2 regions of the Mangrovibacillus sp. Mu-81 genome follow, and region 2 is predicted to be linked to the other one. Evidence: predicted binding sites of a transcription regulator. Region 2 holds the regulator's gene; the other holds the start of a gene.
The links. The regulator NrdR, encoded in region 2, represses ribonucleotide reductase genes. The targets are predictions, from matches to a motif close to AACACNATATATNGTGTT.
Positions count from the first base shown of each region.

Region 1: a site for NrdR is predicted at 5,052-5,069, ahead of V6B33_RS12720 (vitamin B12-dependent ribonucleotide reductase). Genes of this name have one in related genera too.

Region 1 covers NZ_JBAJHU010000005.1:114,635-121,875, forward strand. Annotated here, with positions in the region: gene gcvT (glycine cleavage system aminomethyltransferase GcvT) at 1-487, shown strand, start outside; gene gcvPA (aminomethyl-transferring glycine dehydrogenase subunit GcvPA) at 506-1,849, shown strand; gene gcvPB (aminomethyl-transferring glycine dehydrogenase subunit GcvPB) at 1,846-3,318, shown strand; gene V6B33_RS12710 (rhodanese-like domain-containing protein) at 3,406-3,789, opposite strand; gene V6B33_RS12715 (lipoate--protein ligase family protein) at 3,989-4,825, shown strand; gene V6B33_RS12720 (vitamin B12-dependent ribonucleotide reductase) at 5,174-7,241, shown strand, end outside.
Region 2 covers NZ_JBAJHU010000004.1:195,072-202,312, forward strand. Annotated here, with positions in the region: gene dnaI (primosomal protein DnaI) at 1-113, opposite strand, end outside; gene V6B33_RS11580 (replication initiation and membrane attachment family protein) at 126-1,520, opposite strand; gene nrdR (transcriptional regulator NrdR) at 1,591-2,046, opposite strand; gene V6B33_RS11590 (cytosolic protein) at 2,129-2,509, opposite strand; gene speD (adenosylmethionine decarboxylase) at 2,655-3,035, opposite strand; gene V6B33_RS11600 (glyceraldehyde-3-phosphate dehydrogenase) at 3,366-4,394, opposite strand; gene coaE (dephospho-CoA kinase) at 5,375-5,980, opposite strand; gene ytaF (sporulation membrane protein YtaF) at 6,012-6,650, opposite strand; gene mutM (DNA-formamidopyrimidine glycosylase) at 6,727-7,241, opposite strand, start outside.

The DNA.
Region 1 (7,241 bases), on a different contig from region 2:
TGCAGTGGGCATTTGGAAAGATATCTTACAAGAAGGCGAACAGGATGGGGTTCTTCCTTGTGGTCTGGGTGCAAGGGATACCCTCCGCTTTGAAGCGAATCTTGCATTATATGGACAGGAGCTTTCAACTTCCATTTCTCCGATCGAAGCTGGAATCGGATTTGCAGTTAAAGTGAACAAAGAAACGCCATTCATCGGTCAGGAGGTCCTCAAACAACAGAAAGAGGAGGGTGCTTCAAGGAAAATGGCCGGTATTGAGATGATCGACCGGGGAATCCCTCGCCATGGATATAAAGTATTTTCAGGCGAAGAAGAAATCGGGGAAGTCACCACGGGTACACAATCTCCAACGTTAAAGAAGAATGTCGGGCTGGCTCTATTGAAGAAAGAATTCACTTCATTAGACACAGAAGTCCAGGTGGAAATCAGAGGGAAGAAAGTAAACGCAAAAGTAGTTCCTACACCATTTTATAAGAGAACAAAATAATAGGGAGGAATGACGGTCATGAAGCATCGTTATTTACCGATGACAGAGCAAGATCAACGGGAAATGTTAGACAGCATTGGAGTAAAAAGCATCGACGATTTATTTGAAGATATTCCTGAGAAAGTTCGTTTCAAAGGTGAATACAACATCAAACCTGCAAAGTCAGAAACAGGTCTGGTAAAAGAATTGACTGAAATGGCTGCTAAAAATGCTGATTTGAAAAGTCATACATCCTTCCTTGGAGCAGGAGTATATGATCATTATGCACCGATCATTGTGGATCACGTCTTATCACGTTCGGAATTTTATACGGCTTATACTCCGTATCAGCCTGAAATATCACAAGGGGAACTACAGGCGATCTTTGAGTTCCAGACGATGATCTGCGAGCTGACAGGTATGGATGTCGCGAATTCTTCCATGTACGACGGGGGTACCGCATTGGCCGAGGCGGCAATGCTGAGTGCAGGGCAGACCCGGCGAAAGAAGGTACTAGTCTCAAGTACCGTACATCCTGAATCACGTGATGTATTAAGGATGTACTCGAAAGGGCAGTACATCGATGTCGTGGAAATCCCGCATAATAACGGGGTGACCGATGTGGAAGAGCTTAAGAAGTTAATGAGCAGTGAAATCGCGGCCGTTGTCGTTCAATATCCCAACTTCTTCGGAAGAGTCGAAGAATTAAAGGCGATTGAAGAAGTGGTTCACAATGAGAAAGCGATGTTTGTCGTATCTTCCAATCCGCTTGCTCTGGGTGCCCTCATACCTCCGGGTAAACTTGGTGCTGACATTGTAATCGGGGATGCACAGCCGTTCGGGATCCCTAGTGCTTTCGGAGGACCGCACTGCGGATATTTTGCCGTAAGCAAAAAGCTGATGCGTAAAGTACCGGGCCGTCTGGTCGGTCAAACGGTCGATGAAGAAGGACGAAGAGGATTTGTTTTGACACTGCAGGCACGTGAGCAGCATATCCGCCGTGATAAAGCGACTTCAAATATCTGTTCAAACCAGGCACTGAACGCACTTGCAGCTTCAGTTGCCATGACTGCACTCGGTAAACAGGGTGTGAAAGAGATGGCCATGCAAAATATTCAAAAAGCTCATTATGCAAAAGAAGCATTCAAGAAGAATGGGTTCTCCATTGCATTTGAAGGACCCTCTTTCAATGAGTTCGTCGTGAAAGTGAATGGACCGGTGAAAGAAATCAATAAAAAGCTTCTGGAAAAAGAAATCATCGGCGGTTATGATTTGGGATTTGTCGATGAAAGCATGCAGAATCACATGTTAGTTGCCGTTACTGAACTTCGCAGCAAAGAAGAAATTGATGCATTTGCGAAAGAATTGGGGGGATTGTCATGAATAACAAACAAGATCAGCCTCTTATCTTTGAATTAACTAAAGAAGGACGAGTCGGTTACAGCCTGCCTGAAATGGATGTTCCCGAAGTCGATGTAGCAGAATTGATCCCTTCTGAATATGTCCGTACGGAGGAGCCGCAATTGCCGGAAGTATCGGAGCTGGATATCATGCGCCATTATACAGCGTTATCCAAACGGAACCATGGAGTGGATTCAGGTTTCTATCCGCTGGGATCCTGTACGATGAAATACAATCCAAAGGTGAATGAAAATGTCGCGAGGTTGAATGGCTTCGCCCATATCAATCCGCTACAGGAACCAGAAAGTGTCCAAGGGGCATTGGAATTGATGTATGATCTTCAGGAACACCTGAAAGAAATTACGGGCATGGATGAGGTGACACTCCAGCCTGCTGCCGGTGCACACGGTGAATGGACGGGTCTGATGATGATCCGTGCGTATCATGAAGCGAACGGCGATACGAAACGGACAAAAGTCATCGTTCCCGATTCCGCACACGGTACGAACCCGGCAAGCGCAACCGTCGCGGGCTTTGAAACCATTACAGTGAAATCAGATGAAAATGGTTTGGTCGATCTGGAAGATCTGAAGCGGGTCGTGGGAGAAGACACTGCGGCGCTTATGCTGACGAACCCCAACACACTGGGATTATTTGAAGAAAATATACTCGAGATGGCTGCAATCATCCATGGAGCAGGCGGAAAGCTGTATTATGATGGTGCCAACCTGAATGCGGTATTATCCAAAGCAAGACCTGGCGATATGGGATTTGACGTCGTTCACTTGAATCTTCATAAGACCTTTACAGGTCCTCATGGAGGCGGAGGGCCGGGAAGCGGTCCGGTCGGCGTGAAGGAAGACCTGATCCGGTATCTTCCTAAACCGGTTCTTGTAAAAAATGGCGATCAATTTGAATTTGACTACAATCGTCCCGATTCAATCGGCCGTGTGAAACCTTACTATGGAAACTTCGGCATCAATGTGCGGGCGTATACGTATATCCGTACGATGGGGCCGGATGGACTTAAAGCAGTGACCGAAAATGCCGTCCTAAATGCAAACTATATGATGAGAAGATTGGCTCCGCATTTCGATCTTCCGTATGATCGTCATTGTAAGCATGAATTCGTCATCAGCGGAAAGCGTCAGAAGAAGCTGGGTGTACGCACACTCGATATTGCAAAAAGGCTGCTTGACTTCGGTTATCATCCGCCAACCATCTACTTCCCGTTGAACGTAGAAGAGTGCATGATGATCGAGCCGACTGAAACAGAGTCAAAAGAGACACTGGATTCGTTCATCGATGCCATGATCCAGATAGCAAAAGAAGCAGAAGAAACACCGGAAATCGTCCAGGAAGCACCGCACACCACCATCGTCAAACGAATGGACGAAACCCTTGCAGCAAGAAAACCGATCCTGCGCTACACTCCAGAAGCAGCACAGTAACACTCTAAGGAGTAGAGGTACAGGCGCTCAGTTCACTAAAGAATAAAACAAAGAAAGGATTGCCGCCACGGCAATCCTTTCTTTGTTTTACTTCTTATGCTTAATCTTGCCTGTCCATTTTTTGAATCCGCCTTTTAGCTGATGAAGATCACGGTAGCCCTTGCGGCGAAGCATCTGGGCTGCACGTGCACTTCTCATGCCGCTTTGGCAGTACAAATATACAGGCTGATCATTGCGGATTTCTTTTTGTCTCATTTTCATTTGGGAAAGAGGGATATTGCGGGCACCAAGGATATGACCATTGTCAAACTCATTGGATTCGCGCACATCGATCAGCTGGGCTTTACGGTAACCAGCTTTAAATTCTTCCTCTGTCAATGTATTGACCACTCTTTTTTGATTGAAGTACGTAAAAAGGGAATAAGCGATAATTCCGCCAAGAACGACTAATAGAATAAACAAACCATCCATCTTGCTTTCATGCTCCTTTCTGCAAATGCACTATCTCCTATTATATTCATGATCTACCCCAGAATCAAAAGAAATTTACTATTTACAGAAAAGAGTTTCCAATCTGTTTTTCTTTGTTTTTGCATAAGGATTTGGTAGACTAGTAACGGATTGAATACATAGTGTTTTCAGAAGCTGATAAATAAAAGAGGTATGTAAAATGTCTAAAGAAACGTGGAGATTCATCGATTCAGGCAATTGTTCCCCTTCTTATAATATGGCGCTCGATGAAGCGCTGCTTGATTGGCACAGTGAAGGGAAAATCCCTCCGACGATCCGTTTTTACGGGTGGGATCCTGCAACGCTCTCAGTTGGTTATTTTCAAAAAGTGGAAAAAGAAATCAATATGGCTGCAGTAAAGGAACATGGTCTGGGCTTTGTACGGAGACCGACCGGAGGAAGAGGGGTACTTCACGATGAAGAGCTCACTTACAGTGTCATCGTCTCTGAAGATCATCCGGAAATGCCCAAAACCGTAACTGAAGCATACAGGGTCATTTCAGAAGGGATACTGAAAGGGTTCCAGGGGCTTGGGCTCGAAGCCTACTTTGCCGTTCCGAAAACACCGGAAGAACGGGAAGGATTGAAGAACCCGAGATCTGCAGTCTGTTTCGATGCACCGAGCTGGTATGAATTGGTGGTAGAGGGAAGAAAGGTTGCAGGCAGTGCACAGACCCGTCAAAAAGGGGTCATACTCCAGCACGGATCCATCCTTCTAAATCTGGATGAAGATAAGCTTTTCAGCCTGTTTAAATATCCTTCCGAACGGGTAAAAGAGCGTATGCAAAAAGCGTTCAAAAATAAAGCCGTTGCCATGAATGAGATTTCTTCAGAGAGAGTTACGATGGATATGGCAAGGGAAGCATTTAAGAAAGGTTTTGAAGAAGGATTGAATATCAATCTTGAATCATATATCCTTTCCGAAGAGGAAACACAATATGTAGAAAACCTGGCGAAAACCCGATATGAATCCGATGAGTGGAATTTTAAACGTTAAAAAACTTTTATTAAGAAAAAGCGAGGTGTGTCGCTTTTTTCCTATTTTACCAACGATTCCTGAAGATGAAAGTTTATCAACTCTCAAATTAATAGATTTTCGTTTGAAATAGGAATATTATCTATGGGATTCTTCGGATTTCTATCATTTTCTGCTTATTAGAAGTTTGACAAAAAAATAAATTTCTGACCAATACACAATATATGGTGTGTCGAAAAATATTGGATACACCATATATTGTGTTTATTTATTGATTTTAGAATGAGCATGTGATAACGTATTAATTGCAAATATGAAACAAGCTAAAAGAATATTAATGAATTATTTATGGTAGAAGGAGCTGTCTATATGACTGTTGCGTCGAAAAAAACAATGACACTTGACAAAGAAAGATTGAATCAGGATATTGGATTATTCCCCCGAGTCCATCCTATCACCCCGGATATGAAAACTACACATAAAGGTGTATCCCGCCTGGTAATGATTGACCGTTATTCTTTCAAAGACACTGAAAAGATTACTCTATCAGAAGGCGACTTCGTCGTGTTGACGATCAAAGAAGATCCAAAATTCCCGGCTCGTGGATTAGGCTATATCACATCCATTGATTGGGAAAACAAAAAAGCTGATGTCTGGATCGAAGAGGAATACAGAAGTGCGATTGACAAACAGCAGGAAATCGAAACGGGCACTGTGACACGCACGCTGGATGTCATAGAAAAGCCTCTGGAAGTCTACTATGAACAAATTGCAAAGCGAAACGCAACAGGCTTGGCAGAAGTGGAAGAGACTCCTGAAAAAAAGAAAGAGTGGTTTGAGAAGTTCTATCATGAACTTGTCAATCTGAATTTTGTACCTGCAGGACGTGTGTTATACGGAGCGGGCGCCGGGACGGATGTGACCTACTTCAACTGTTACGTGATGCCATTCGTACAGGATTCCCGTGAAGGGATCTCCGAGCACCGCAAGCAGGTCATGGAAATCATGAGCAGAGGCGGAGGTGTCGGAACGAACGGATCGACCTTACGTCCCCGCAATACCCTGGCAAAAGGAGTCAACGGTAAATCATCGGGATCTGTATCGTGGCTTGATGATATCGCGAAATTGACCCATTTGGTCGAGCAAGGCGGATCAAGACGCGGGGCACAAATGATAATGTTAACAGATTGGCACCCTGACATCATCGAATTCATTATTTCTAAAATGCAGAACCCGCGTATCCTGCGCTATCTGCTTGAGAATACAGAAGACGAGAATATCAAGAAAGCAGCAGAAGATAAGCTGAAATTCACTCCTCTGACAGAGCAGGAAGAAGCGATGTATCAGGGAATTATCAACTATAAACAGATCCCCGGCTATGGTGGATTCAACGAAAAGATCATCAGGAATGCCGAAGAGAAATTACGGACGGGGGGTACATACAGTGTACACAACCCGGAATTCCTGACAGGTGCAAACATCTCTGTCTGTCTGACAAGTGATTTCATGGAGGCAGTAGAAAAAGATGAAGAATATGAACTGCGCTTCCCGGATGTAGAGAGCTATGATGCCGATCAGATGAAATACTACAATGAAGAGTGGCACAATATCGGGGATGTACGCGAGTGGGAAAAGCTTGGTTATAAAGTGAGAACATACAGAAAAATCAAGGCGAAAGAGCTGTGGAACCTGATCAACGTATGTGCAACCTACTCTGCAGAACCGGGAATCTTCTTTATCGATAATGCAAACGATATGACCAACGCTAAAGCATACGGTCAGAAGGTTGTCGCTACAAACCCATGTGGAGAACAACCCCTCGCACCATTTTCAGTCTGTAACCTTGCTGCGGTCAACCTGGCACAATTTGCTGACAAAGAAACAAAAACAGTGGACTTTGAAAAGCTTAAACGCACGGTTGAAGTCGGTGTACGCATGCAGGATAACGTCATCGATGCAACACCTTATTTCCTGGAGGAAAACAAGAAGCAGGCACTGGGTGAACGCCGTGTCGGATTAGGTGTTATGGGTCTTGCGGACCTTCTGATCTACTGTGAAAAAGAATACGGGTCCGAAGAAGGGAACAAGCTGGTGGATGAGGTGTTTGAGGTCATCGCAACGACGGCTTACCGTGCATCAGTGGCACTTTCGAAAGAAAAAGGAAGTTTCCCGTTCCTGACAGGTGACACCGAAGAAGAAACAAACAGATTGAGAAAGGCGTTCATTGAAACTGGTTTCATGAAAAAAATGCCTGAAGATGTACGTGATAGCATCCTGACTAACGGAATCCGCAACTCCCACTTATTGACGGTTGCCCCTACAGGATCAACCGGAACGATGGTCGGGGTATCGACCGGCCTTGAGCCATACTTCTCGTTCACATATTATAGAAGCGGCCGTCTGGGTAAATTCATTGAAGTGAAAGCGGATATAGTGG
Region 2 (7,241 bases):
ATGAAGTCCCTTACATCCTGATTTTCCAGGATTTCTTTTTTCATTTTTTCATAGCGCTGCTGAAATGAATTCGATGCCGCCAGTTTTTTTAGGGTGTTATTAATTTTTTCCACTTTGTCATTCACCTACTTCCTGAATTTTTTCAATTCCTCTTCAAGCTTTTTCTTTTCAGCTTCAAAGTCATAATCATCACTTTCTGAAGAAGCGGGTTTTTCATCCTTGCTTCCACCCTCTTTGAACCAATCCGGGAGCTTTTCTGTCCGTACAGGTTTTCTTCTATTGGATTTGTTTTCTTTTTTCCCTTGTGCCCACTCGAGGTATTGCTGGTGCTCTTTCTTAGCAAGTTCCATTGCCTGCCCGGCTGTCTCCACTTTCTTACGCGCCCAGTGTGAAGCAATTTTTTCCATATACCCTTTTGTGAGCTTCATATCCGTTTTCAAAAGGACATACTGAATGAGCACATTCATGACCCCGACCGGCAGTTTTTGTGACAGCAGTACTTCTTCGACAGCCTGCAGGTCTGATTTAGAAGGGCTGCTTCCGTTCGAGATATCCGAAAGAACGTCCTTCGGGGAAGTCGTTTCGAGATACTCCAGGAGTTCATCCTCCTTCGTTAACGGCTTGTCCGTTCTTTTTCCTTCCCGATTGGGAGAAATCCTGGGAGCTAAATCCGGCAGCTTATCCCCGGTTTGAAGCTGGTACCAGTCCCTCGCTGCTTTTCTCAGCATTTCGAGGTCGATTTCATCCTCCGAGTCCATGGAGCTCAAGATCAGATTCTTCATAGGCAAAGGATCGATTCCGTATAAATAACTCAGCTTCTTAACCGTTTCCTTCACCTTTATCGTGAAAGCTTTTCTCGGTACCATCACCTCTGACAGACCAGTGAGCAGCAGTTGAAAGTCAAAGTCCACCTCATCGAGAGGGAGCCCGGTACCGTTCTGATAGTGGATGAATTTCTTGCCAGCATCGGTTTCTGAATCAGCATTGGCATCATGATTCAGGAAATTGATGTTCTGTTCCGATGTAAAGACGTCCTGAAATGAACGGGTGATATTACTGTATTGATCCATATCAACAGCCTGGTCGGTAAAGAATTGCTTTAGACGCATATAATGGGTACGTCCTATTTTCTGATACAGATATACATTCAGCATGCCGTCACGAAAGAAATTTTGAGGCAGAAGGGGGCTTTGCAGTTCATACACAAAGCTTCGTTCTCCTCCGCTTTTATTTTCATAAACTTTTAATAGGCCGATTCCTTCAAGCTTCAACCTCGCTTCGTATACTTCCTGCAGATTTGCAGAGAGAACGTTCATTAAATGATAATGAGCAGATCCTGAGGACCAGAGCCTGTTTTCCTCCACTTCCCCCCATAGACTCATATATAAGCTGTAAGGAGCAGCACCGATCAGAGGCTGATAAAGGAATGTAATAATCTTGCGGTCATATTCCTGAAGCATCCCGTTAGTCGCTGCGATGTAGTGATCGATCGGCTGTATTTCATTCCAATGCTTCTTCATAGTCTGATTCAACCTTTCAAAAATAAATAAAGAGAAAAAGAGCTAAAGAATGTCTCTTCAGCTCACGACTTTACTCTTTTTTTATTAATTCTTTTAATTCGTCTATAAATACATTGATATCCTTGAATTGTCGATAGACGGATGCAAAACGTACATACGCCACTTCGTCCACCATTGCAAGCTCGTCCATGACCATTTCGCCGATTTTCACCGATTCAATTTCAGATGTTCCTTGATTTCTGAGTTCTTTTTCGATATCCAGCGAGATTTTTTCCAGGCGCTCAAGGGGGACGGGCCTCTTCTCACAGGCCTTGATCAACCCGCGAAGGATTTTTTCACGGCTGAATTCCTCACGAACTCCTTCCTTTTTCACGACAATCAGCGGGAGCTCCTCCACTTTTTCGAATGTCGTAAATCGGAAGTTGCATTCTTCGCATTCTCTCCGCCTTCTGATCGAGCGTCCTTCATCAGCGGGACGGGAATCGACTACGCGGGTCCCATTATGCTGGCATGACGGGCATTTCATATTATCAGCTCCGTTTTAAATAACTATTACTTCAATCATATAAAAAAGCTGCCGCATACACAAGCATAATAAGGATTTACCGTTATTTTACCTTTGTCAATTGACTGCCAAGCGTTTGATAATAATGCCTGATCTGCGCTTTCAACACTGTGTATGTACCGAAAATCTTCCCTTTATCCGCACTCACTTTGAAGTCGACAGCCGTTTCCAGGGGACGGACGGTGATTACGGTTGCAACGATAAACAGACGTGGAGTCCCGTTTTTCCGGACCGTGATCTCCCCTCGTTCCCTGGATTCCGAAATGACCTCGTACTCTGAAGACGAGAATAAGTCCAGTACGGCATTGAACGCAGCTCCATGCATCGATTTATAATACTCGGAACGCAAGCCCGGATCATCATTCTGATCCGACGTTTCACATTCTGATTGAAATCTCTTAAACAAGGTTCGTAATCCACTCATTTTCCTGCCTCCCTTTATATATCCTTATTTTACACGAAAAAGGCTGAGTTGAAAATTGAGGATTGAGAATGGCGGGGTTCATCCCTTTTGTCTCTAGTCATCAAAAAAGGGATGCACTGTCATGCATCCCTTTACGTTATCGCTATTAAAGTGCTTGAGCCTGTGATTTCTTCACTTGGACAGGACCCATTCCCCTAGGCAGCTCGATTGTTTCACGAGTATCCGCACCAAGAGCATCTGCAATATATTCAGCAGCAATATTAGGATCTAAATCACCGCACGTATATACATCAATACTTGCATAACCATGTTCAGGAAAACTGTGAATGGTCAAATGCGATTCAGAGATGATCACAACTCCGCTCACACCTTGAGGAGCAAATTTATGAAAGGCTACCTCACGTACTTCAGCACCTGATTTCAGTGCAGCATCTACAAACGTTTTTTCAATTCCTACAACATCATTAAGCTTTTCGAAATCGCAACCCCATAGTTCCGAGATTACGTGACGACCCATTGTTTCCATTGATCGTTTCCCCCTTTGACATAATTTTTTTCGTCAAAATGAACAAGTCCCTCGGCAAAATCTTAACTACCACGGGGGAAAGTTAGTCCGAAGAGGTCCTAACCCTTTAAGTAGCTAAATCAGTATTCATCTGCTTTTAAGAAGTTCACGAAAAATAGTATACTTTGTTTAATATTCTTTTGCAATAAAATTATTAAAACTTTTTTGAAAGAAACCTCCTTGAATCCGCTGTTGATTTCTGTGCAAGACTCGCTTTGTCAGCCAGCATAAAAGAAAGAACGCCCCCGGGAGGACGTTCGATTGGTTTTCTTATTATTTTTGTTGGTTCTTTCAAACGTTCACTTCTGTTTTGACATCCATTTTGGCGGCGACATATTTTGCGAGGTCGACTACGCGGCAGGAGTAACCCCACTCATTGTCATACCATGCAAGCACTTTGACTTTGCGGTCCCCCATTACCATTGTGGATAATCCGTCGATGATGGCGGAATGAGGATTTGTATTGAAATCAATGGAAACTAACGGTTCGGTTGTATATTCGACAATTCCGTTCAGAGAACCTAATGAAGCTGTAATGAATGCCTCATTGATTTCTTCAGCTGTCACATCTCTTTTCACATCTACCACCAGGTCGACAAGCGACACGTTTGGAGTAGGTACGCGAAGGGCCATTCCGTGCAATTTGCCTTTTAATTGAGGCAGTACGAGTGACAGCGCTTTCGCAGCTCCCGTTGTCGTAGGGATGATCGATTGACCGCATGCTCTCGCCCTTCTCAAGTCCTTGTGTGGATTATCAATGTTCTTCTGATCATTTGTATAGGCATGGACTGTCGTCATCAGGCCGTTGTCGATTCCAAATTGTTCATCCAGCACTTTTGCTACAGGAGCCAGGCAGTTTGTCGTACAGGATGCATTTGAAATGATGTCGTGCTCTTCGATATTTAATGCGCTTTCATTTACACCCATGACAATGGTGATATCCTCATTTTTTCCTGGTGCTGTGAGGATGACTTTCTTGGCGCCGGCTTCCAGGTGAAGACTTGCTTTATCCTTGGAATTAAATTTACCTGTTGCCTCGATTACAATATCAATGCCCAGGGCTTTCCAAGGTAATGCTTTCGGATCGCGATCACTTAATAATTGAACTCTTTTCCCGTTTACGATAATGGCATTTTCTTCGGTCAGTACTTCGGCATCGAATGTACCGTGATTTGTGTCATACTTAATCAGATGTGCCAGTGTGGTTGCTGGATAGCTTGCATTAATCGCAACAACCTCTAAGTTCTCTTCCATAATCGCTTTTCTGAAAACCATTCTTCCAATGCGTCCAAAACCGTTAATCGCAATTTTCGCCTTCATAAATCCGGCTCCCCTCTATATTAATGTTATACTTATATGTTTATTAACTAAAAATAGTATAACATATTTAGAAAAATAGTTAATAAGTAATTTGCTGATTTTAAATGTTTTATTATTCTGACAAATTATATTCTACGTTCTTGTGAAAAATGATGTATAAAATACATAAATTCCACTTCAATACCACTGTTGATTTCCGTGGAAGACTTCGCTTTCCGCGGGTGACCCGTGAGCCTCCCCGGCTTCGCCTGCGGGATAGAAAAGCGGAGGGGCTTTGCTCAGAAACGGGTGGCATAAGGCGAATCGGCCGCGAAGGCGTTCTTTGCCTTCTTGGCCGATTTGACATATGACATGTGCCTCTAAGCCCCGGAGCTGGACAATTAGAAAAGCGGAGGCGGCTCGCTCAGAGGCGACAAGCATAAGGCGAGCAAGCCGGAAAGGCGCTTTTTGCCTTTTTGGCTTGATTGACTTATGACCTCGAGCCTCTAGCCGCCGGAGCTGGACAATCAGAAAAGCGGAGGCGGCTCGCTCAGAGGCGACAAGCATAAGGCGAGCAAGCCGGAAAGGCCTTTTGCCTTTTTGTCTTGATTGACTTATGACCTCGAGCCTCTAGCCGCCGGAGCTGGACAATCAGAAAAGCGGAGGCGGCTCGCTCAGAGGCGACAAGCATAAGGCGAGCAAGCCGGAAAGGCGCTTTTTGCCTTTTTGGCTTGCTTGTCTTATGACCTCGAGCCTCTAGCCGCCGGAGCTGGACAGGTCTCACATAAGCCACTTCTCCCGCAGGAGTCTGCGTCTTCCACTCCAATCAACAGCTGGATTTGCCTAAAAACATAAATTAGTTTAACTCAATACTTTTCTTCAGTAAAACTTGAGCCTACAATTAGAATCCAACTGGGGAATATGTTCTCTAAGGATATTAATGAATCGCATTCAAGCACATAAAAAACCGGCAGGGATGACCTGCCGGTTGTGGTTAAGTATTATGGTCTTAGATTCCAGTCCTTTATTATCTGGTTGAGCTGTTTTTCAGTTTCTTCGATTGTTCCGTTGTTGTTGATGACGGCATCGGCGAGTCCGACTTTGTCTTTTAGCGGGAACTGGGAAGCGATTCGTGAAGATGCTTCTTGCTTGGTGAATTGATTTCGTTTCATCAGCCTCGATAATTGCGTTTCTTCATCTACATATACGACGATTGTCCGGTCGACCATCCATGTCAGATCACTTTCATATAGAAGCGGAATGTCCATGATGATCGTGTTTTTCCCTGAATCTGCGGCTTGATCTTTCTCTGACAGCATCATGCCGCGTACGGCAGGATGAACGATGCCATTCAATTTTCTTCTCATTTCTTCATTATGAAATACAATATTCCCTAGTTTTGCCCGGTCGATCGTTTCATTTTCTTCATGTAGAATGCCTTTGCCGAATCCCTCCACAATCGCAAGGTAAGCCGGCTGCCCTGTCTCGACGACCTTCCGTGCCGCAAGATCGGCGTCTATAACCGTGTACCCTTTTTGATCGAGCATGTTTGAGACGGTACTCTTGCCGCTAGCGATGCCGCCTGTCAATCCTAGAATAATTGCCATATGTCAGATCCTTTCTACATTGCCTTTTCGCTTAAAAACGCAGAATCCCTATAAGTATCAACAACACGCCCGGCAGGAACGAAACACGGTGAATCCATTTCAAATGCGAGAAGAATTGCCCCAATTTCAAGCCTGATGATAAGAAAACAAAGCTCATGCAGAGAATGGCCAGCGCCAGTAAAAGCGGGGAAAAATTCAGCAGGGCTGCACCGATCCCGGCTCCAAAAGCATCCAGTGACAGGGCAATTCCAAGCATGAACGCTTCAATTCCGGTAATCGTTCCCGACCTGTCAAAATCTGCAGTCAGTGGTCTCCTGAGTATCTGTATGACTAATCCGATGGACTTAATTTCAAAGTTGATCAATGTTTTCTCTTCTGACGGGCTCACTTCCGCGTCTCTTTCAGGTCTGAAGAACTGATACAGGACTACGCCGCCTATCAAGACGAGGATAAGCCCGCCGATCCGCCCTGCCCATACCGGGGATAAAATGGATTGAATCGTATCTCCTACCATCATGGCGGCAAGCAGCGAGCTTGCCGAGCAAATCGATATGATAATGATTGATTTTAAAGGAATTTTCACTTTTCGTAATCCGTACGTTAAACCGGTACTAAAGCTGTCAAGACTTACCGCAAATGCAAGCAGTAATAAGGCGAATGTTTCAGTCATCTAAAAGCCCTCCCAAAAAATCATTACAATACTATATGGCAAGGGCTTATCAGATGTTAAATAACTTCAGGCTCATTCATGCTTTCTGGCAGCGGGGACAATAATGGGTCCCTCTTCCTGCCGAAACTTTTTTCTCGATCGGCGTCCCGCATTTTCTGCAGTCTTCATCTTTCCGGCTGTAGACATACAGGTTCTGCTGGAACATTCCCATTTGTCCCTGTGAATTCACGTAGGACCTGATCGTGCTGCCCCCCATCTCGACAGCCTCTTTCAACGTTTCGATAATGCATTTGTGAAGAATGGTGACTTCATTCTTCGTAAGCGACTTCGCTTTACGGTCTGGGTGGATACCGGCACGGAATAATGCCTCATCAACATAGATGTTCCCAAGACCCACCATGACGGTTTGGTCCAGCAGTGCAGCTTTGACGATCCGTTCGGTGCGTTTAAGCTTCTTCTGCAGGTAAGATACGGTGAATTCTCTGTCAAAGGGTTCGGCTCCCAGTCCGATCAGCGGGCGATGGAGAAGTTCTTCCCCTTTTTTAAAAAGGTGCATCGTTCCGAATTTGCGGACATCCCGATATCTGAGCT